DNA from 3 places in the Halomonas sp. MES3-P3E genome. Region 3 is predicted to be linked to each of the others. Evidence: predicted binding sites of a transcription regulator. Region 3 holds the regulator's gene; each other region holds the start of a gene.
What was found. The regulator PhoB, encoded in region 3, activates phosphate uptake and scavenging genes when phosphate is short. The targets are predictions, from matches to a motif close to TGTCATANNNNTGTCANA.

Region 1: a site for PhoB is predicted at 6,123-6,140, ahead of CXF87_RS19190 (DUF6482 family protein). Genes of this name have one in related genera too.
Region 2: a site for PhoB is predicted at 1,953-1,970, ahead of CXF87_RS09450 (PhoX family protein). Genes of this name have one in related genera too.

What each region holds. Positions count from the first base shown of each region.
Region 1 covers NZ_PJBT01000191.1:62,349-70,043, reverse strand. The annotation lists gene CXF87_RS19210 (putative monovalent cation/H+ antiporter subunit A) at 1-2,241, opposite strand, end outside; gene hemH (ferrochelatase) at 2,479-3,558, opposite strand; gene CXF87_RS19200 (cryptochrome/photolyase family protein) at 3,702-5,288, shown strand; gene CXF87_RS19195 (thiol-disulfide oxidoreductase DCC family protein) at 5,298-5,696, shown strand; gene CXF87_RS19190 (DUF6482 family protein) at 5,734-6,036, opposite strand; gene CXF87_RS19185 (hypothetical protein) at 6,268-6,561, opposite strand; gene dnaB (replicative DNA helicase) at 6,684-7,695, opposite strand, start outside.
Region 2 covers NZ_PJBT01000030.1:15,764-23,458, reverse strand. The annotation lists gene CXF87_RS09450 (PhoX family protein) at 1-1,889, opposite strand, end outside; gene CXF87_RS09445 (YbaN family protein) at 2,088-2,462, shown strand; gene CXF87_RS09440 (Lrp/AsnC family transcriptional regulator) at 2,470-2,976, opposite strand; gene CXF87_RS09435 (1-aminocyclopropane-1-carboxylate deaminase) at 3,207-4,223, shown strand; gene mgtE (magnesium transporter) at 4,523-5,878, shown strand; gene CXF87_RS09425 (sulfite exporter TauE/SafE family protein) at 6,013-6,753, shown strand; gene CXF87_RS09420 (EamA family transporter) at 6,779-7,672, opposite strand.
Region 3 covers NZ_PJBT01000182.1:149,096-156,790, forward strand. The annotation lists gene phoR (phosphate regulon sensor histidine kinase PhoR) at 370-1,656, opposite strand; gene phoB (phosphate regulon transcriptional regulator PhoB) at 1,659-2,348, opposite strand; gene ubiA (4-hydroxybenzoate octaprenyltransferase) at 2,472-3,362, opposite strand; gene CXF87_RS13330 (chorismate--pyruvate lyase family protein) at 3,398-4,009, opposite strand; gene CXF87_RS13335 (NAD(P)/FAD-dependent oxidoreductase) at 4,048-5,268, shown strand; gene CXF87_RS13340 (HU family DNA-binding protein) at 5,395-5,667, shown strand; gene CXF87_RS13345 (hypothetical protein) at 5,667-6,023, shown strand; gene CXF87_RS13350 (LysR family transcriptional regulator) at 6,088-7,014, shown strand; gene CXF87_RS13355 (aldehyde dehydrogenase family protein) at 7,011-7,695, opposite strand, start outside.

The sequences.
Region 1 (7,695 bases), on a different contig from region 3:
TGCCAGCACGAACATCTCACCCAGGGTGTCCAGAGCGCGATAATCAACCAAAATAACGTTGACGATATTGCGGCCGTAAGCCAGCGGAGCACTGTTCTCAATCATGTACGTCGAAATCGGTTCAAACTGCTGAATACTCCACGCAGTCATAATCAATAAGCAGATCAAAATGCCCATCATCGCGGCTACCACACCATCTCTTATGCGCTCTAGACTGGTGGAAAGATTTGAAAACCTCGGCAGCCGAAACAGCACCAGCACCAATAAAATCACCGTTAAAGTTTCCACCAGTAACTGAGTAATCGCTAAGTCCGGCGCGCTGAAAAGAATAAAAATTAACGCAATAGAGAAACCCATTACCCCAACCGACACGACGGCCCCAAGGCGCGAGCGAGTCGTTGTGGCAAATAGAGCGCCCATTGCCATCGTGCCCGCCACCACCACCTCGTGGAAACGGACATCAAGATCAAAAGCGAATATTGGCGAATGGCGTAACAAGATTGAATTCCCAATCAGCGCAATAAGCGTGATCAACATCACCAGAATGTAGTTACGCATATAGCCGTTTTGCAGCAGCCGTGTTTGCCACTCAGAGAACTGCACAATGCCGTTCATCATGCTTTCATAGCCCGCTTCGGGACCATGGCGCATGATCGGAGCCAGTAATGAAAGCTTGGCTCGCACACTATCCCAACGCTTAAACAGCAAAAAGCCAACGCCCAGGCTGATGATCGACATTATCAACGCCACATTGATGCCGTACCAAAGTGACAGTGTCACCTCCATCGTTTCTCCAGAAACAGAAGTGGCAGCTGACGTTAATAAGGCATTAGCGCCTAGCAAGGCTGGCATTAAGCCCAACAGTAGCGACCCTACTGCCAGTAACGCAGGGCCCACTAACATGCTTAGCGGCGCTTCATGAGGCTCAAGGGGGGTATGGTGACGCTTACCATAAAAGGGCCGTAACGCAATGATAAAGGCCACCGCGATGGTCAAAATGGAAGCGACAAAAGCGAATAATACCAACAGCATACGGAAGCTACCGGCGCCTAGCACAGACTCAAGCATTAGCTCCTTACCGATAAAGCCAAACAGCGGCGGAACCCCTGCAAGTGAAAGCGCCGCTACCAATGCGATCATCGCCGTTACTGGCATTAACGAGCGCAGCCCGCCCATCTGCGTCACGTCTTTGGTACCGGTTTCATGATCAAGAATACCGGCGACCATAAACAGCGCGCCCTTGTACAGGGAGTGCGCTAGCAGAAAAGTGACAAAAGCGGTCATCGCATATTCAGTGCCAATACCCAACAACATTGTCAGCGTACCCAACGCCATGATGGTCGAGTAAGCGAGCAGCTTTTTGATATTCGTATGGTGAATCGCTAGGAACGCGCCGGTCAGCATTGTCGTCGCCCCAACAACGGACAAAATACCGACCCACATCGCCGTTCCACCAAGCTCTGGGTGTAAGCGAGCCAGTAGATAAATGCCCGCTTTCACCATCGTGGCGGAGTGAAGGTAGGCAGAGACCGGCGTAGGTGCGGCCATGGCGTTGGGCAGCCAGAAGTGGAACGGAAACTGAGCCGATTTGGTAAACGCCCCAAGCAGCAAACAGATCAGCATGGGTGTGTAGAGTGCATGCTCACGCAGGTCGGCTTCCTGGCTAAGGATCTCCGCCAGCGACCAGCTATCGCTCGCAATCCCCAACAATACCAGGCCCGCCATTAATGCTAAGCCACCGGCCACCGTGACGAACAGGCCCTGACGGGCAGACTTACGTGCTTCAATATCGGCGTGATTAAAACCGATCAGTAAATAGGAGGTAATACTGGTCAGTTCCCAGAAAATAAACAGTGTAAATAGCCCGTCCGCTAACACCAGCCCTAGCATTGAGACCATAAAGGCGACGAGTGCAATATGAAAACGTGCGATATCGGGATGATCTTTTAAGTAACCACCGGCATACACCAGCACGCAGGCGCCCATGACGGTGATCAATAGCCCAAATAGAAGTGACAAACCATCCAGCAGGAAAGTAAGGCTGATACCCAGGGAAGGCACCCACTGCCACTCCAACAGCAAGCTGCCGTTCTCAATGATTTCAGGGGCTTGTAGTAACAGCCAGGCCGCTAACCCTGCTGGGAAAAGCGCCAGTACAAGACTGGTGCGATGCCCAAACCAACGATGCAGTAGCGGTGACGACGCGGCCAGCAAAAACCCCATTAAAACGGCAAGTTGCATCTGGCGAAATCTCCTGAAAAATGAAAGGCTCACCTTGGAGGTTGAGGCGAATACCCAGGCATCATGCCCTGTCACTGGCATGCCAGCGTTGAAGTAGTGTGATTCTAAAGTTGTACACCTTATAACAGATGGTTTTGACTGACCAGTCAAACGCTTAAACGCAAACAGCCGCTGGCGAACAAAAACTCGTCTGCGGCTGTTGTCAAGAAATGACTATAGCAAATAAGGTGTTACACGTTAGGCAATAGACAACCAACCCGCTAATTCATTATTGATAACTCTTAGTAGCGCTTCGATATGGTCGTCGCGATCATTCAGGCAAGGAATGTAGCTAAACGTCTCTCCGCCCGCTTCCATAAAGCTATCGCGAATCTCCTCTTCGATCTCTTCCAGGGTTTCGACACAATCTGACGAGAAAGCCGGCGACATAATCGCAATATGTTTATGCCCCTGCTTGGCAAGCTCCGCTACATGCTTGACGGTTTGCGGGCCAACCCACTTTTCAGGGCCAAACTGTGACTGGAAGGCGGTATCGACCTCCTCTTTGCTGAAACCAAGCTTCTCACGCAGCAAACGAGTGGTTTTCTGGCACTGGCAGTGGTAAGGGTCTCCCTCCATCAAGTAACGCTCGGGCACCCCATGGTAGCTCGCGACAAGCTTGGTGGGCCGGGTCGCAAAACCGTCATAGGCTTCTTGTACCGAGTTAGCCAACGCCTGAACATAGGCAGGATGGTCGAAATACGCGGGCACTGTGCGAATGTATGGCTGCCACTTCATTTTCATCAACGTACGAAATGCTTCGTCGTTAGCCGTTGCCGTTGTAGGAGAACCGTACTGAGGGTAGAGGGGGAAAAAGACGATTTTTTCACAGCCCTTCTCTTTCATTCGGGTCAACACGCTTTTAGTAGAAGGGTTGCCATAGCGCATGCAAAAATCGACTTCGACATCGTCACCATAGAGTGCTTTCAGCCGCGCCGTCATTTTTTCGGTTTGAGCCCGGGTCGTGGTTAACAACGGACTCTCATTTTTTTCGTTATTCCAAATACTACGATACGCCTTACCCGACGAAAAAGGACGCTTAGTCAAAATAATCAACTGCAGCAGTGGCTGCCATTTCCAACCGGCATAGTCGACCACGCGCTTATCGGACAGGAACTCATTCAAGTAGCGACGCATTGACCAGTAGTCGGTGGCATCCGGTGTTCCCAAGTTCGCGAGCACAACACCGACCTTGGCACGCGGCACCGACGGGTGATCACTAGGTGCATGGGCCAACCGACCCTCGGCCGGTTGATCCTTGACGACATTTTCGGTCATTACACTTGCTCCTGGAAAATAACGGTGTCACTGATCACTAATACAATTTATGAATACCAGAGGGCTAAATCCTATCACTTTTCGGCAAAGCGGCGGCATAAAGTTATACTATTGACATCATTTGTATAACTACAGGCCAACTCATGTCTAAGCCTCTGCTTCTAGTACTCGGCGACCAGCTCTCTTTTTCACTCACAACGCTGCAAGAAGCCCCCACCAATGCGGTCGTTGCTCTGTGCGAAGTCGCTGAAGAAGCACGCTATGTGCCTCATCATATTCACAAAATCGCCCTTTTTTTGGCCGCCATGCGTCACTTTGCCCAGGCACTGCGTGATAAGGGTTTCCAAGTCCATTACAGCGCCCTGGATGATGCCGATAATTGCCACTCCCTCATTGAGGAAGCCGAGCGTATAGCCGCACAGTATGGCTGCGACGAGATACGCGTTGCGCGGCCTGGAGAGTGGCGGCTGTGGAAGACGATGCACCAGCGTGAAGACGCCACGATTCCCTGGCGGCTTCTTGAAGATGAGCGTTTTTTTACGACGCCCAGCGATTTTAGCCAGTGGGCAAGTGGCCGCAAACAGTTAAGACTTGAGTATTTTTACCGTGAACAGCGCAAGCGGACCGGATTCCTGATGGAGGGCGATGAGCCTGCTGGCGGCAAGTGGAATTTTGATCACGATAATCGCCAGCCCATCAAGTCAGCGCTTGAGTTTCCTGAGCTGCCACAACACCGCCAAGACAAGCTTACCCAAGACGCTCTGGCCGATGCGGAACGCCACTTTAGTGATCATATGGGCACACTGACGAACTTTAACCTTCCGGTGACCCGTAAGCAGGCATTAGTGGATCTTAAGCACTTTATGCAGCATGGATTGGCTCAGTTTGGCCGCTATCAGGATGCCATCAGCGATTCCGCACCCTATTTGTATCACTCGCGACTCTCTGCCGCGATGAACATCGGCCTACTGTCTCCTCATGAGGTTTGCGAAGCCGCAGAGCAGTGTTATTACACCGGTGAAGCCCCGATTAATGCGGTTGAAGGATTTATCCGTCAAATTCTTGGCTGGCGCGAATACGTGCGCGGGCTCTACTGGACACAGATGCCCAGCTACAAAAGCGCCAACCCACTAGGCTTTAAGCGCGAACTACCAGCCTTTTATTGGGACGCAGACACCGATATGCGGTGCCTAAATCGCGCCGTTCAAATGACCATCGACAATAGTTACGCCCATCATATTCAACGGCTAATGGTCACTGGCAACTTTGCCCTCCTCTGTGGCGTCAAACCGGAAGCTCTGTGCGATTGGTACTTAGCGGTTTATGCCGATGCCAGCGAGTGGGTGGAACTGCCTAATACCTTGGGCATGGTACTCCATGCCGATGGTGGCTTAATGGGCTCCAAGCCCTACTGTGCCTCGGGTAAATATATCGACAAAATGTCAGATCACTGCCAGCACTGCCGCTACTCGCCAAAACAGGTCATCGGCCCCAACGCCTGCCCTTTCAATAGCCTTTACTGGCATTTCCTTGAAGCCAATGCGGAGCGATTAAATAAAAACCCACGCATGAAGCTAATCTACGGCTCCCTGAGGCGCATGACCGATGAGAAGCGTGAAGCTATTCGCCAGCAGGCTGAAAACTTTTTATCACAACTGGAGACATCACCAGGCTACGGGCAATCCTGCCACACGGCAGGCTATGCAATATCCACAACCGAACGCCAATAAGGAATAACAATGAGCCGCTACTCACCACTGAAGGCATCGCTCCCTGTTACGCTGTTTCATGACGGCCACTGCCCTTTTTGTCAGCAAGAAGTGGCATGGCTTAAAAAGCATCGTCACCAGGAACGCATCGCACTGGTAGATATCCAGGCCAGTGACTTTAACGCTCAGGCGTACGGGCAGGAATTTAATGCGATGATGGGCCAACTACATCTACAAGATAGCCAAGGAGAGTGGTATATCGGGATGGATGCCAGCCGTGCCCTCTATGCAGTGTTGGGCTACCGGCGACTGGTGAAGATTTCATGCTTACCGGGTGTACGCGGCGTGATGAATGCCGGTTACCGTTATTTTGCCCGTCGTCGAATACGAATCGGGCGGTGGTGGGAAAAGCGTAAAGCTAAGAGTTAACGATTTATACGTGAAGCGTTTGGGTTAGCGCGTAAACTTAAAATACTAACGGCATACGCGATGTAAGCGGCTCGCTGTAATGAGCGTCACGACCAATTACTTCATCGTGCGGCACGTGCTGTACTAAGTAAGCGCGGTGAATGCCAGCCCGTTTGAGTTCCATATAGGCATCATCCAGCGAGCGAAATAGCATTGGCTTAGAACGCTGCATCAGCATATGGCGCTCGCCTTCAACATCTTCCAGCTCAACCTGATAAAAACGGCTACCCGAATGGGTAATCACGCGAATTTCAAAGTTGTCGTGGCTGGCGACAAACTGCTTAAGATCCTTCAGTTCCATGGTTCCCTCCTGTTATTTGTCTATGTCATCAAGTATGGCATCAGGGCACAGCATGACTGCACCCTATGACGTTCCTGTTGCCCTGTTGTTGCAGTGTTGTGACATCCATTAAAAGATAGACTCACAATAGTGGGTTATTCAACAACTGATTTCTTAACCACTAATTTTCAACTGCATTCGAGGGCAATAGCGCAAGAGAGTTCCTGACCGAAGCGTCAAGAAGTCGTTATTTTACTGGTATTCAGAAGGGTCGATGGCTTTGCCAAGTGAATTACGGTCAATCCAGTTGCCGCCTTTGGTCTCTTTGTAGCGAAACACGACCTTATCCCCCACCTTAACGGGCAGCTCTCCATCTTCGGTTTGATAGCTGTACTTTTCTCCCTCCACGACCAAATGGTAGCGATAAAGATCTGGCATACCTAACCACTCTTTGAAAGGCCCTTCACGCTCAAGTGCTTCAAGCTCACCGCGACCTTCTAGCTTAGGAAGACGCTGCCGATTACCGCGCCGAAATCCACCTGCCATTTGCTACTCCCGTTTATTTGCATATCATGGGTGGGGCATTATACGAGCTCGCTCCCCATCCTCAAGTGACTCATCACAAAGCTGGCTTTGAAGCCGGTCTTCCCAAACCAGCCTGTAAAAACCTAGTCGCCGAATGCTTGACCGTAGCTATCCGGGGCCAAATCCTCGAAGCGGGTATATTTACCGATAAACGCCATGTGAACGGTGCCGATCGGGCCGTTACGCTGCTTACCAATAATTAACTCCGCGATACCTTGGTTATCGGGGTTATCTGGATTATAGACTTCATCGCGATAAACGAAGGCAATGACGTCCGCGTCCTGCTCAATGGCGCCCGACTCACGCAAATCCGACATGACTGGCCGTTTATTCGGACGCTGCTCCAACGAGCGGTTCAACTGGGAAAGTGCCACGACTGGACAATTAAACTCTTTCGCCAAGCCCTTCAACGAGCGCGAGATTTCAGAAATTTCACCGGTACGGTTTTCATTGAAGCCGGGGATCTGCATTAACTGAAGGTAATCGATCATCACCAGTGCAATATTGCCATGCTCACGCACCACCCGACGCAACCGTGAGCGCATCTCATTTGGCGATAAGGCCGCGGTATCATCGATAAACAGCTGTTTGTCTTTGAGCAGATTGACGGCGGAGGTTAAGCGCGGCCAATCCTCATCTTCCAACTGCCCGGTACGTACGCGGGTTTGGTCAATCCTACCCAGCGATGAGAGCATCCTCAGCATCAGGGATTCGGCGGGCATCTCCATAGAGAAGACCATGACCGGCTTGTCGCTGGAAATAACCGCATGCTCAACCAGGTTCATCGCGAAGGTGGTTTTACCCATGGAGGGACGACCTGCAATCACCACCATATCCGACGGCTGGAGACCAGTGGTCATCTCATCCAAGTCACGGAAACCGGTGGAAAGCCCGGTCATTTCACCTTTCAGGTTAAACAGCTCATCAATGCGATCAACGGCTTTGGTCAGCAAATCGCTCATACCGATAGGACCGCCGGTTTTAGGACGCTCCTCGGCAATCTGGAACACTAACCGTTCCGCTTCATTGAGCAATTCATCCGCCGGACGCCCTTGAGGGGAAAAAGCGCTATCGGCGATTTGGTTAGCAGCCCGG
Region 2 (7,695 bases), on a different contig from region 3:
ACGGGGCCGGTGCCTTGAATATCATCGAGACCATTAGGCACGACCGCAAGCAACTGGTCGTTGGTGTACTCGGTGATACCTTCATAGCCGTTATCGGTCTGGATCCAGAGAATGCCCTGACCGTCGCCACGCTCGTCGAACCATAGTCCATCGGGACTGGCAAACTGGTTCATTTCCGTCAGGCCCGAGTGGTTATCCGTATCATCGATAGCCGCACCAAACACAAACACTTCCCAGGCAAAGGCGTTCGGCAGACGACTTTCACGCCAGCGGATGATGTGTCCCGCCTCATTATTGGCGCGTGGATTAGCCGCGTTGGTCGGTGCCAGATCGTAACCGACGCCATTCTGTTCAAGACGCTCGCCGTCGTTGGTGTACGTCGGGGAGGAGTCCTCAGCGGTGCGCTGGCTATTATTGGTTAGCGTGAGATAGACATCGCCTGAGGCAGGATCAACAGAGGCCCACTCAGGACGATCCATCGGCGTGGCGCCCAGCAAATCCGCCGCGTCACAGGTATTGATGATAATGCCTGCTTGATCATCGCTGGCAAGCCCCAGCGCCGCGGCCAATGTGCGGCCATCACGCGTTTGGGCTTCCGGTGTTAGCGGCAGCCATTCACCGCTGCCATCGGCATGAAAACGGGCCACGAACAGCGTGCCGTTGTCCAGGTATTTGCTGCCAATGACAAGACGGTCATACGCTTCGCCGGGTCGATTGGCATCGGCGGGATCCCAGGCAGCGTCGGAGACGTATTTATACACATACTCGTTGCGGGCATCGTGCCCCGAGTAGTAGACCACCGGTTGACCGGCTTCCAGCTTGCCTAACCAGCATCCTTCATGGCGGAAACGCCCAAGCGCTGTCCGCTTGACGGCCCGCACTCCGCTATAGGGATCAATCTCCACCTGATAGCCGAAGGTGCGTGCCTCATTGCGATAATCATCCTCCGCCCGCTCGCTACGTGGGGTGATATCAAAGCGGGCGAACTCACCATTCTCCTCGGAGGCATCGCCTGCGGATGTGTCCCAACCATAGCGGCTTTTGTCCGTGGGGATGCCGATGCGGGCGTCGTCCTGAAAGCGCTCGCCACGATTGACGAAGATATCGGGCCAGTTCTCTTCACAGGCAATATAGGTTCCCCAGGGGGTTACCCCATTACCGCAATTATTGTTCGTGCCGCGGGTTTGCATGCCTGTCGGAGAGAACTGTGTCTTGACGTAGTCACTGCCAGCCACGGGCCCGGAAAGCTCCATCACCGTTGCGCTGGTGAAGCGGCGGTTATATGACGAGCCCGGCACATGCGACCATTGGCCATTGGCGTCTTTTTCGACTTCGACAAGCGTGACACCGTGAGCGTTGATCTCGGTGCGCGACTCATCTGCTGGCCGCTGGCCCTCTTCGGCATTGGCGGGGCCGCCCTGAGGTGCCCATAGTGCGGCTTGGTCGATATATTCGTTATTGAGCGCCAGCACGAAACGACGCGAGGCGTTGTCGGCGTCCAAGGCAAAACCGGCCATGCCATCATGGTGCATGCCGACACTTTCCGCCTGCCGCTCAGGTGTCATGGTTTGGTCGGCCTGCCACGCATCGCCTGTGTTCAATGGCGTGCCCCAAGGCACCAACACCTGGGCCACATAGCCTTCCGGCACCACGATCGCGTCGGTGAGCGAACCGTGCACCGCTTCAAAAGCAAGCGTCAGAGGCGTTTTCTGCGCGCCACTGGAAGCCAACGCCTGGGCAGCGCCACCAAAACTGAGCATCGAGGCAGCAGCGACTCCCAAGCCGCCGCGCATCACATCACGTCGGGATACGTGCCGCGCTAATACCTCAGCAAAAGGCTGATTGCTACTGCGGTTAAACAGGCGATGATCTTCGATCTCTTTACTCATGGTGGTCTCCCCCTGATCGTTTGTATGCCAACGATTGAACGTTAGGAGACACTAAACAAGCTAAATGACAGGACGATGACGGAGTATCTGCATTTATATGAAGACTAACTACCTGCATGGCGAAGCCGTGATATAAGACCATACTTATTAACACAGAATGCAATGCACTGAGTAACAGCGAGCCAATCGGGAGCAAGGATGAGACTGATCAGCATCATATGGGTGGCGTTGGCGGCTATTAGTTTCAGCCTGGGGCTGGTGGGTATTTTTTTACCGCTAATGCCCACCACTATTTTTATGCTGATCGCTGTTTACTGTGCCTCCAAAGGCTCACCGCGCTTTGAAGTCTGGATCCGTTCCCGCCACTATGTCGGGCCATTGCTGATCACCTGGGAGCAAGAGCGCGCCATTCCCCGGCGTGCCAAGCTCGCAGCCGTCAGCATGATCGCGTTGAGTGCATTGATCGTGGTCTGGTCACTCGACCAGGGCTGGCTGCGCTGGGGTGTGGTCGCTTTCCTTATAATGATCGCTCTGTGGTTAGCTACCCGTCCTGAGCCCTCTTCTTCGCCTTAACACATCACTAAATCGGCACCTTATGGGTCGAGACCACTTCACGCAGCCCCATAAATGAGCGGATCTGGCGCACTCCAGGCAGATAGAGCAACTGTTCAGCATGCAGCCTGTTGAAGCTTTGGCTGTCCCGCGTGCGTACCAACATGAAATAGTCAAACTCCCCGGTGACCACGTGGCACTCCATACAGCCTGACACCTTCTGGGCCGCCTCCTCAAAGGCGGCGAAGGATTCCGGCGTCGAGCGATCCAGCACCACGCCAATCAATACCACCATGCCCGCTTGCAGTTGCTCTGGGTCTAAATGCGCCACCACCCGGCTGATCACCCCATCCCGTTTGAGCCTTTCCACTCGGCGCAAGCAAGCTGCAGGGCTTAGGTTAACGCGCTCGGCCAAGGCCACATTCGAGAGCGTGGCGTCATTCTGAAGCAGTTTGAGAATTCGCTTGTCGATACGATCCAGTTCACCCGCTGGCTGGTCGGCATCTGAGCGCGAAAGCGATCGCTTTGCACACACTAATAGTGTCCTTATTGGCTATTTAGCAAAACTTAAAACCGATTATCTTTATTTATATCACTTTTTATTGCCTATAAAACAGATAATTTGCAACACAAATAATAACGTCACCGCTTACTATAAAACGATGCTAAATATAAAAATTTGCGAGCACGCCAAGGTTTCACATCTACCCTCGCTAGGCAGTTTTTATGCCGCTCTTTCTCGCTTAGAAGTAGGAGATTTTTTATATGAATCTTGATCGTTTCCCACGTTATCCGCTTACCTTTGGGCCTTCTCCCATTACCCCCCTCAAGCGGCTAAGCGAACATTTAGGCGGTGAAGTAGAGCTATACGCTAAGCGCGAAGACTGCAATAGCGGCTTAGCCTTTGGCGGCAACAAAACCCGTAAGCTGGAGTACTTGATTCCTGAGGCACTGGAGCAAGGTTGCGATACGCTGGTGTCGATTGGCGGTATTCAGTCGAACCAGACCCGCCAGGTCGCTGCCGTCGCTGCTCACCTGGGCATGCGATGCGTGCTGGTGCAGGAGAACTGGGTCAACTACTCCGATGCGGTGTATGACCGAGTGGGCAATATCGAGATGTCGCGCATCATGGGCGCCGATGTTCGATTGGATGATGCTGGCTTCGATATCGGGATCCGCCCCAGCTGGGAGCAGGCGATGGAGGATGTGCGCAAGCGGGGTGGTAAGCCCTTCCCGATTCCCGCAGGCTGCTCCGAGCATCCTTACGGCGGCTTAGGTTTTGTGGGCTTTGCCGAAGAGGTGCGTCAACAGGAGAAAGAGCTGGGCTTCAAGTTCGACTATATCGTCGTGTGCTCAGTTACCGGCAGTACCCAGGCAGGGATGGTGGTCGGCTTCGCCGCCGATGGCCGCGCCCAGCGAGTGATTGGCATTGACGCCTCTGCCAAACCCGAACAAACCCGCGAACAAATCCTGCGTATCGCGCGCCATACGGCTGAGCTGGTAGAGCTGGAAGGCGGCATTGCCGATGACGACGTGATTCTGGATACCCGCTATGGTGGCCCCGAGTACGGCCTGCCCAACGAAGGCACGCTAGAAGCCATTCGCCTGTGCGCCCGTCTGGAAGGCGTACTCACCGACCCCGTTTACGAAGGCAAATCGATGCACGGCATGATCGACATGGTGCGTAACGGTGAATTCTCAGCAGGCTCCAAAGTCCTTTATGCCCACCTGGGCGGTGTGCCTGCGCTTAATGCTTACAGTTTCCTGTTTAGGAATGGATAGGATCTGACCAGTTCTATCCCCCATTCACTGCCCGCCTGGTGCGAGACCTGAAGTCTCGACTAGGCGGTATTCCAGCTTCTGAAGTCTGTCTCTATTCTCTGCTATCTTTGTCACTGCCATCCTCGTCCCTACCTTCCTCGCCCTTGCCGCACATCAGAACTCAACGCCTCCCGGCGCAGACAATGCCGTGCCAAAAGCCGGGATGGCTTTCAACCAAGCCTGCCGATAAGATCCATAGTGAGCCATCACGAGCTTTCAAGTGGTTGTGTTAAAAATGAGTGTTTATAAGGATGGACTCTATGCGCGATGATGAAAAATATACCAATACCGAGGAGCAACTGCTGTATCTTCAAAAGTTATTAGATGAAGAAGATACCGCTGCCCTCAAAGAGCTATTCACAGAGCTCGATATATTAGCGATTGCGCGCACGCTTGAGTCGTTCCCCGCTAAAACCCGTGATTTACTTTGGGACTACATTCCAGACGATGTGCTTGGTGAAGTTTTAGCAGAAGTCGATGAGGATATTCGCGCTGACTATATTGAGGATCTTTCTGCCAGCGATGTTGAACAGATAGTCAGAGGCTTGGATGCCCAGGAAGTCGCCGACGTTCTTGATGTCGCCGACGAAGAGATCAAAACCACCGTTTATGCCAGCTTGGATCAGGAGATACGCGCCCAGGTTGAGAACCTTCATGCCTATGAAGATGATGTAGTGGGACGATACATGGACCCCGAGACGGTCAATGTAAAACAAGGCGTGTCATTAGAGGCCGTACAACGCTATATCCGGATTCATCACCTGCTCGATGATGAATCACAGCAAATCATGATTACAGACAAGGATAAACGCCTACTCGGCACCTTGAGCCTGATTGATTTAATCAAACAGCCACAAGAAGCCGTGGTTGATGATTACATGGATGATTTTTTCACCCTAAATGATCAAATGAAAGTGAGTGAAGCCGCTGCATTATTGCGCTCTAAAGAACTTCACTTTGTGCCAGTGTGCGATAGCGATGGGTTATTGGTCGGCCAGCTAAACGCTGCCGACGTATTAGAAATCACCCAAGATGATGCTGACATGACGTTGAAACACATGTCAGGCGTTAGCGACGAAGAAGAAGTGTTTACCCCCATTGCGCGCAGCGCGAAAAGCCGCGGTATGTGGCTGGGTATTAATCTGCTGACCGCCTTTTTAGCAGCTTTTGTGATCGGGCAGTTTGAAGCCGTACTGGATCAAATCGTCGCGCTCGCCATTCTCATGCCCGTAGTCGCTAGCATGGGCGGAATTGCCGGAAGCCAGACCCTGACAGTAGTGATACGCGGTTTGGCGCTCGGGCAGCTTGCCGGTAACAATAAACGCTGGCTGTATAATAAAGAGCTATGGGTGGGGATGAGTAATGGCTTGGTGTGGGCCCTGGTGGTCGGCGGTATTTCCTACCTGTGGTTTAGCGACCCGCTGATTACGCTCGTCATCACGCTAGCGATTTTTATCAATATGAGCCTTGCCAACCTATCCGGCGTCCTCATTCCCCTGGTGTTGAAACGGCTACAGATTGACCCTGCCCTCTCCGGCGCGGTAATTCTCACCACCGTCACGGATGTGGTGGGCTTTCTATCGTTCTTGGGGCTCGCGACGCTGATTATTTTGTGATCAAAGCCATTGAATGGTGCAAGCGGCGTCGCCACTCACTTCGCCCGCTAACGTTTATCTAATGCTATGCTGATGAGCCCCGCTAATGCGGGGCTTTTTTTGTGGTTCACTTTTTTGAATATCCAGAGGCGTTCATGCTCCCCGACTATACCGTGATTGCTTGGCTGTTAATCGTATTTTCCGTTTACCTGACCGGCGTATCAAAAGGCGGCTTTGCGGGTGGCTTCGGCACGCTTTCAGTGCCCTTGATGGCGCTGGCGATTAGCCCGACCCAAGCAGCCGGATTACTGTTGCCGCTATTGCTGGTGATGGATGTGTTTGCGGTAAAAGCGTGGTGGAGTAAACACGATAGCGCGGAAGTGTGGCGCTTTGTGCCAGGGTTATTCATTGGCGTCACGGTGGGAACGCTGCTGTTTGGCAGCCTGAGTGAGCAAGGAGTGCGGCTGGTGCTGGGCCTTCTCTCGGTAGTGTTTGCGGCCTATATGTTGCTGAAACCCGTGGCCAAGAAACCTATCTCTTCCCGATGGGCGCTACCTGCCGCCAGCGTTTGCGGGTTCACTAGTTTTATTGCCCATGCGGGCGCACCGCCGATGAATATGTACTTGATGCCGCGCAAGCTCTCCAAAGAGACCTTTATTGCCACCTGCACGGTGACCTACGCAGTCGTGAACTCCATCAAACTGGGGCCTTATGTGTGGTTAGGCGAGGTCAACATGACTAGCGCCTGGGCCTCGCTGCTGCTGGTACCCGTTGCTTGGATCGGTGTACGTAACGGTCTTTGGCTGCAGAGCCGCGTCAATGAAAAGCTGTTTTACCGCCTAGTGATCATCGCCATGTTCTTAGTGGGGATTAACTTGGTGTGGCAGGCGCTCTAGTTTAGAGAGCGAGCAGGCGGCGCGACTACAGTGCCACCATGATCAACCCCGCCAGCATCACCAAGGTGCCAAGTGTTTTAGCGGTGGAAGCAGGCTCTTTTAGCCATAGCACGCCCATCAACACGCCTACCGGAATCGAGAGCTGGCGCAGGGCGACCACGTAGCTCACTTCATCGGTCATCGCCATGGCCATCAGCACGAGGCCGTAGGTGCAGGTCATCATCAGCCCGGTGGTGATTAGCATCGCCAGGCCCTGCTGGCGAAGCGCGGGCAATCGGCGGCGCTCGGCAGGCAGCAGGGCCAGTAGCGGTACCGCCCAGGTCAGCGTCATCACCGCTTGCAGCACCATAAAGACGGCTCCAGCGGTGATGACGCTGTGCCCAGCGCCCTGCATGTGGCCTAATGCCTGCTTATCGATGAGCGAATAGCCCACCGTTCCCGCCGCCGCCAGCAGCGCAAACCCCATGGCGGGCGTGAAATAGGTGGAAAACCGACGCGCCTCCGGGTGGCTAAGCGGCAGGCAGAGCGCGCCAGCTACTACTAGCATCATTCCCAAACCGTCCCAGGCATCCAACACACGGCTGCCCAGCAGCGCGATGGAAACCAAAGGCACCAGCACCACGGGCAATGCCCTGGCGATGGGGTAAAGCACGCTCACTTCCCCCCGCGCATAGGCCCAGGCCAGGCCGCCCATATAGAGCATCTGGCACAGTCCAGAGAGTACCAACCATCCCCAAAAAGCACTGGGTAACGCCGCTAATGATGGCCCAAGCAATACTAGCGGCAGCATGACCGCCCCTCCCGCACCATAAGCCAGAGCAAATGAGGCCAACGACGGCGCGTTGCGCTTACCTAGCACGTTCCATCCAGCGTGCATACACACCGACACCAGCACTAGCGCGAGGGCGGCTGGGCTCAAGGACGCTCTCCTTGTTGAAGGCG
Region 3 (7,695 bases):
TCCGTTGAAAGGGCATTCTTTGATATCTAAAAAGATAATTAATGATTAGTCCGCTACTGCTATTTTTTACCGATCCTTTTTACAGATACAAACTCTTCGTCATATCGTCAGTACAATGTTTATCTAACCTATCAATACGTCCTTACCTGTTTTTAATATTGCAGCTAGCATGCCAAAAACTCAACAAAAAAATTAAAACACATGAAATCAACAGCTTAATAAAAAAAATCAAGATAAAGCACTCTGTTAACATCGGAATACCAGGCCTAAAAACTGTATAAAAATGGCACATGAGTAAACTCTTACCAATTTTACATGCCAATATTGCACACTTTTACAGGTATTGTGTGAGAGGTCGCTTAATGAGACCTATACAAGACGTGAAGCGGGAAATGAGCAGCGAAAAAGCGCCCCTTTACCCGGGTGGGATTCAATCTGTAATTGCGCATCGTGGCGTAATAGTACGTGCTTAACGATCGCCAAGCCTAAGCCAGTGCCGCCAGTTGCGGTGCTACGGCCTTTATCGACACGGTAAAAACGTTCGGTTAGTCGGGGAATATGGACGGGATCGATGCCTTCACCATTGTCTTCCACATCAATACAGCCGCCGCCAGTCGCGCTAGATTTCCAACGTAAGGTGATGTGGCTACCTGCTGGCGTATAGCGAACGGCATTGAAGGCGAGGTTAGAGATGGCGCTACGAATTTCCTGTTCACTACCCAGCAGGCGTGCATCGCTTTCAAGCGCGACAGTAATGGTATGGCGCTGATTCGACAGCGCCAGCGCATCATCACAAATGCTTTGTAGCAAAGGCCCTAGCGACAGCGGATGGTGATCTTTCCCACCCTGGTCGATTTCCAACCGGGAGAGCAGCAATAGATCATTGACCAGATTTTGCATTCGCTGCGTCTGTTCCTGCATCTGGTTGATGCTTTTACCCAAACGCGGAGGCAACTGGTCAGCAATATCGCTGTAGGTTTCCAGATAGCCGGAAAGGACGGTTAGCGGCGTGCGCAGCTCGTGAGAGACGTTGGCAACAAAGTCGCGCCGCATCTGTTCCAGGCGGTGCAAGCGCGTGATATCCCGAGCCATTACCAGCCGTTCATCGTCGCCGTACAGGGTAATTTGATACTGCAGGATTCGACGCTCGTCAATCGGCGATGTCAGCGTTAGCGGCTCGCCATACTCTCGCGCGTTAAAGTAGCGGATGAAGCTTGGCTCACGCAGTAGGTTGGTAATGTGCTGACCACGATCATGGGCAGTTTGTAGCCCCAGCATGTTCGTTGCAGCGCTGTTCCACCACTCCAGATCACCGTGGCGGTCGAGCATGACCACACTGTCGCGCATCGCTTCAGACGACTCTTGAATACGGGCCAAGGTAGCGCGCAGCCGACTTTGCGTTATACGCTGGCTTTTCTGATAGCGGTATAAACGATCAAACAATTCACCCCACATACCGTGAGCGGCAGGCGGCTCATCGTGAGGATGTAGGGTTAGCCATAAATAAAGTTTGCGTAGCTGCCGCAAGTGATAAAACAGACATACTGCAAGCCCTGCCGCAAGCCCTAGCCCTGCTGAGCCCAATAACCAGCCTAAGCAAGTACCCAGTGTGGCCAGCCACGCTAGACGCCACAGTTCACGGCTCCATAGGCGCACATTTACACCCGTGCAGAGAAACGGTATCCGGTACCCCGAACCGTTTGAATCAGGTTTTGATGCACATCGCCCAGCGCTTTTCGTAAGCGTCGAATATGCACATCGACCGTACGCTCTTCGACATACACATTACCACCCCATACTTGGTCAAGCAGTTGGCTACGTGTGTAAGCGCGCTCTTGATGGGTCATAAAAAACTGCAGAAGACGATACTCGGTCGGCCCCATTTCCAACGCTTTGCCGTGTGCGCTTACCCGGTGACTTACCGGATCAAGCAGCAGGCCATTAATCTCAATCGGATCTTCAACGCCACGCGGCGTCGCGCGGCGCAGCACTGCTTTTAACCGTGCCACCAATTCGCGGGGCGAAAAGGGCTTGGTGATATAGTCATCGGCACCGGCTTCAAGCCCTTGGATCTTATTATCCTCTTCGCCTTTAGCGGTGAGCATAATAATGGGGATCTCGGCGGTGGCTTCTTCGCGCTTCAACCGCCTAGCCAGTTCAATACCGCTGGTGCCAGGCATCATCCAGTCAAGCAGCAATAAATCAGGTTGGTGGTCAACCACCATGGCATGAGCATCCTGGGCGTTATCTGCTTCGAGCACACGGTAGTCAGCCATTTCCAGCGCTACCGCGATCATCTCGCGAATCGACGATTCATCATCGACAATCAGAACGGTTTTGGCGGTCATACCAGAGCCTCACGGTGTGCAAAAAAGCCAGTTCAAAGAAAACAGTTCAAAGAAAACAGTTCAATGACATGTCAGTGACGATAACACCATGACTTGATGACAGTTACATGACAATGGCAGTTACTAACCCGCCGCAGGCCACCAACTTAGCGCAATACCAGCAAAAATCAGCAGCCCCGACCAGTGATTATTCAGAAACGCCTGGAAACAGGGATCCCGCTCCTGATAACGAATTAAGCGCTGCTGATGCAGGAAAGTTGCCGCCATTGCAGCGAGCCCTAGCCAAAAGAACCCACCTAACCCGACCCGCCAGCCTACCCATGCCAGTAACCCCAGGGTAGCTACCTGGAGTAGGCCGATTATCAGGCGATCCGCGTCGCCAAACAGCACGGCTGTCGATTTAATGCCAATTTTTAAATCATCGTCGCGATCGACCATGGCGTATTGCGTGTCGTACGCCACCGTCCATAGCACGTTTGCACAGAAAAGCAGCCACGCTTCCAACGGCACATGGCCCAGCACGGCGCCAAAGGCCATTGGAATTGCCCATGAGAATGCCGCCCCCAGCACCACCTGGGGAAAGTGGGTATAACGCTTCATGAACGGGTAAATAACTGCCAGAAATACCCCGCCCAACGAGAGCAGCACCGTAAACCAATTAGTCAGTAGCACCAGAATAAACGCTGCGGCCACCAAACCAATAAACAGCAATTGAGCCTCGGTTTCGCTGATTCGACCTGTGGCGAGCGGGCGATGCTTAGTGCGTTTCACATGGCCATCGAAATGGCGATCTGCATAATCGTTCACCACGCAGCCAGCCGCGCGCATGACGTAAACACCGGCCACAAAAATCAGCAGTACATCACGGCCGGGTACCCCTTCAGCGGCAATCCACAGCGCCCAAAGCGTCGGCCACATCAACAGCCACGTGCCAATGGGTCGATCCAAACGCATCAGCTGTATAAAATCTGCCACGCGAGCCCATCCCTTCGGCCGCAACAGTGAACGATCCATGCTTACCTCACGAAAAATAAGATGCAGGCGCTAGCCTAGCGCGATGGCAGATCAAGGTCATCCGCCATCGCACGCAAAAAATACTCCTGCACCAATAACGACAGCCCGCCGTGATAAAACACCGAGCGTCGGCCCCAGGTACAGTCACTTTCGATACCGTTCATACAAGCAAATAAGGGGGGATGGGAGGTGGCCTCAAGCGGCCCGCGAATTAAACCTGGCTGACGAAATAACCAACTGCCTAACGAGCGCTCACCTAACCCTTCCAAACGCTGGCCCTTTAACTGAGTAAGCGGGGCGACGGAGCGCGCCACCACCCACGGTGTATTATCTAAACATAGCGCTACTTCACGCAGCCATGCGTAGCGTTTGGGAGCAATGCCCAACGCCCGTGCCTCATCCTCTCGCGGCCAGCCTACGCCCTGGCGTAGCAGCCGAACGCGAAACTGCTTTTCACCTCCTGCGGCTATTAAACGGGCGGTTAATGAGTCGGTTGAGGCAACCCACTGCCACCAGGAAGTACTCATGGCAGGTCGCGCCGCATCAACGGGGCGCCAGCGCGAAAAGTGAGGAGTTTGCCGAAAAGCTGCAGGCGTCACCAAGTTCTCCAGGGCAATAAACGAGTCGGCTAGTGTAACATGCAGCACTAACAGGCTTTTGTTTCAGCGACTTTTTTGGTGTCTGCATGCCCCCCTCACAACCAGAGCTCTCTTCATCCCACGCTGCGCTGGTCATTATTGGCACGGGAATGGCCGGGATTGGCTTAGCCCGCGCACTGCGCCGTCTCGGTGATCAGCGGTCAATCACGCTGATTAGTGCTGACAGCGGTGACGATTACAGCAAACCGTTACTCTCCACCGGCTTCGCTAAAGGCCTAGCGCCCAACAAACTGGCCCAGCGAAACGCTGCCGAGCTGGGCGATGAGTTAAACGCCCGCATCATTACCCACACCCCCGTGGCGGCACTGGATGTGGATAACCGGACACTGCTTCTCGACGCTGGACAAGCGCCCAACTATGAAAAACTTAGCTCTGAAAAACTAAGCTACGAAACACTGGTATTAGCCACCGGCGCTGCCCCCAGGATGCCGTTCAGCATCGACCCCAGCGTAGCCCCACGCTGCTTCACCATTAATGACCTAGACGACTACCGACGCTTTCATCAGGCGTTAGGCCAAGGCTCAGCAAGGGTGGCGATTGTTGGCGCCGGGCTGGTCGGCTGTGAATTTGCTAATGACCTGCACGCCGGAGGTCATCACGTCAGTGTCATAGCGCCTGAAGCTACGCTACTGCCCCGCCTGCTGCCCACGCCACTGGGCAACGCCCTGGGCGATGCCTTCAATGAGGCAGGCATCCGACTCTGCTTAGGCCGCACGATAGATTCACTAACACTCAGCAGCGGTGATGACATCGTATTACGGTTGGATAACGGCGAGACTATCAGCGCCGATCTCGTACTAATGGCAACTGGCCTAACACCGCGTACGGCGCTTGCCGAAGCCGCGGGTCTTAACGTATCGCCGAGCGGCATACACGTTGACCGCCAACTGCGTACTTCACACCCCGATATTTACGCCCTGGGCGATGTCGCCTGCGTCGATGGCGTTAACGCCATGTACGTGCAGCCGCTGCAAGCGAGCGCCAAGGCATTGGCGGCAACGCTTGCGGGCACTCCCACGTCGGTCAGCTTTGGCGCTTGGCCAATAGTCGTTAAAACACCCCTGCTGCCAGTGGTCGCCTATCCGCCAACCACCCCACCTGAACGCTGGCGAATTGAAGGCGAAGGTGGCGATATCAGTGCGTTAGCCGAAAATAAAGACGGACGTTTGATTGGTTTTGCGTTGACAGGGGGCTGCGTGAGAAGGAAAGTGGAGCTTTCCAGAGCAGCACCTACGCTGCTAGGCTGATTTTCGTCGCGTTCACGACTAGGCTAGAGAAGCTACCTAGTGCTAATGACGCGCCCAACAACCTGCATTTGCTTTACGCTCGATTCTTTAACAAAAGTTCGATTGTTTACTAAAGGGAGATTTCTTATGCGCAAACCTGAACTCGCTGCTGCCATCGCTGAAAGTGCCGACCTGTCAAAAGACAAAGCAGGCCAAGTACTGAACGTTATTTTGGATGAAATCACTAACAGCGTTGCTAAGGGCGAAGATGTCGCTCTGATCGGCTTTGGTACCTTTACGGTACGTGAGCGCGCAGCACGTACTGGTAAAAATCCACAAACCGGTGCCCCACTACAAATTCCGGCCAGCAAAAATGTTGCCTTTAAGCCAGGCAAAGGACTTAAGGACGCCGTTTCCTAATGAAGCTCAAGCTGACGCTGTGGCTACTGGGCATATTGCTCAAACGTGCCCTGCGCCGCAAGCCGCGCTTTCGTGAACAGTTAGAACGCATGCGCGGCCTGGACTGGGGAATTGCCACGGAAGATCTAAGCATAGCCCGCCACTACCGGATGACGCCGAAAGGTATCAGCACCGGTAAAGGGCTGCCCGTCGACTTAGACCTTGAACTGCGTTTCCGAGACCAAGCCACCGCGTTAAAGGTGCTCAAAAAGCCAACTCAGCAGGCCTTTCTTGACGGCATGATGAGTGGCAACGTGCGTTTAGTGGGCGACTCCGCCGATATGAACAAGCTGCAGAAGCTGCTCAAATATTTGTAGCCCAGTATTTGCAGTATTGAGCGATCAGCAAAGGGTAAACCAGGCAGAGGTATAACAGCTATCGATGGACATACCTCATCAACGCTTAGTGTACTTCCGCGTTACCCTGGAGTCTGGTTCAGTGCGCCGTGCTGCGGCGCGTCTGGACATTGCTCCCTCGGCAGTCAGCAGGCAAATTTCGCTGCTGGAAGAAGCCTTGGGAGCCACCCTCATGGAGCGTCAGCGCGGCGGCATTTCACCGACCCCGGTCGGTGAAATGCTGCTTGAATACTGCGAACGTCGCGGCGCACTGGACGAAGGCTTTATCGCGTCACTTGAAGCCTACCAGCGCATGGAAACCGGCAAGATATCGCTCACCGTCGGTGAAGGATTTGTCAGTGACCTAGTAGCGTCGCCGCTGCACGAATTTACCCAACGCTATGCGGGCATTCAGCTCGACATCCATACCGCAGGCACCTCGGGCATTATTGACGCCATTGTCGGCGATCACAGTCATATCGGCTTGATGTTCCATGAGCGTACCCATCCCCAGCTGCGTTTCTGGTCATCCAGTCCTCAGCCACTGATGGCTATTCTGCCGCCGGATCACCCATTGACCAGCCAGACGTCACCTCTCACGCTGACTCAGCTTAGCGCCCAGCCGATGGCCATGTGGGACACCACACATGGGGTGCGTCAAATGGTCGACCAAGCATTTCAGCAGTCTCGTATAGTCCCGCGCATGGCAATGAATACAAATTCCATGGTGGTATTAGCACAGTATGTGCGCAGCGGCATGGGCATTACCCTACTGCCCTCCTTTGCCGTCGCACACGATTTAGAAGCTGGCACGCTAGTGGCGCGTAAGGTAGATAATCCCCTTTTTCAGCGCTCCCAGGCCCACATGGTCACGCGCGTAGGCCGCCAACAGCCCAAGGCTAGCATTCTGCTGCTCAGACACTTACAGCGCTGGATGCAGGCCTTTCGCGACCCGGCCTCAGCAAGCGATTAACCAACGCCACTACCGTAGCCAAATGCCACGCTGGCTTCCGGTGCCGTTTCCACCCAGACGCTTTGCGGCACCGTGTATTCACGCAGGCCGTCCAAACCGCTTGAGCGACCGAAGCCACTATCGCCAAAGCCACCAAACGGCGACATCACGCTGATCGCCTTGTAGCTATTGATCCATACCGTGCCAGCACGCAATTGCCCCGCCACACGATGCGCTCGCGCCACATCCTGACTCCAAACGGCGCCAGCCAAACCAAAGCGAGTTTCGTTGGCGAGCTGAATGGCTTCGGCTTCGCCGTCAAAGGCCATGGCGATCAACACCGGGCCGAAAACCTCTTGCTGAGCGATCTCCATATCCGGCGTGACATCGACCAACACGGTAGGGGCGATAAAATAGCCATGAGCCTCATCTGGCAGTCCTTCGGGACGCTTGCCACCCGTTAACACTCTCGCGCCTGCCGCTTCGGCGGCCTCAATCATCCGGGTGACCTGCTCAAATTGACGGCGATTCTGCAAAGGCCCCATGCGCGTCGCTTCATCGCTGGGAAGGCCGACCGCAATCTGTTCCGCGGCCCGGGCCAAACGGCTGGTAACCTGCTCAAACACCGAACGCTCAATCAACAGCCGTGAGCCCGCCACACAGCTCTGACCTGCGGCGGCAAAAATTGCCGCCTGGGCACCG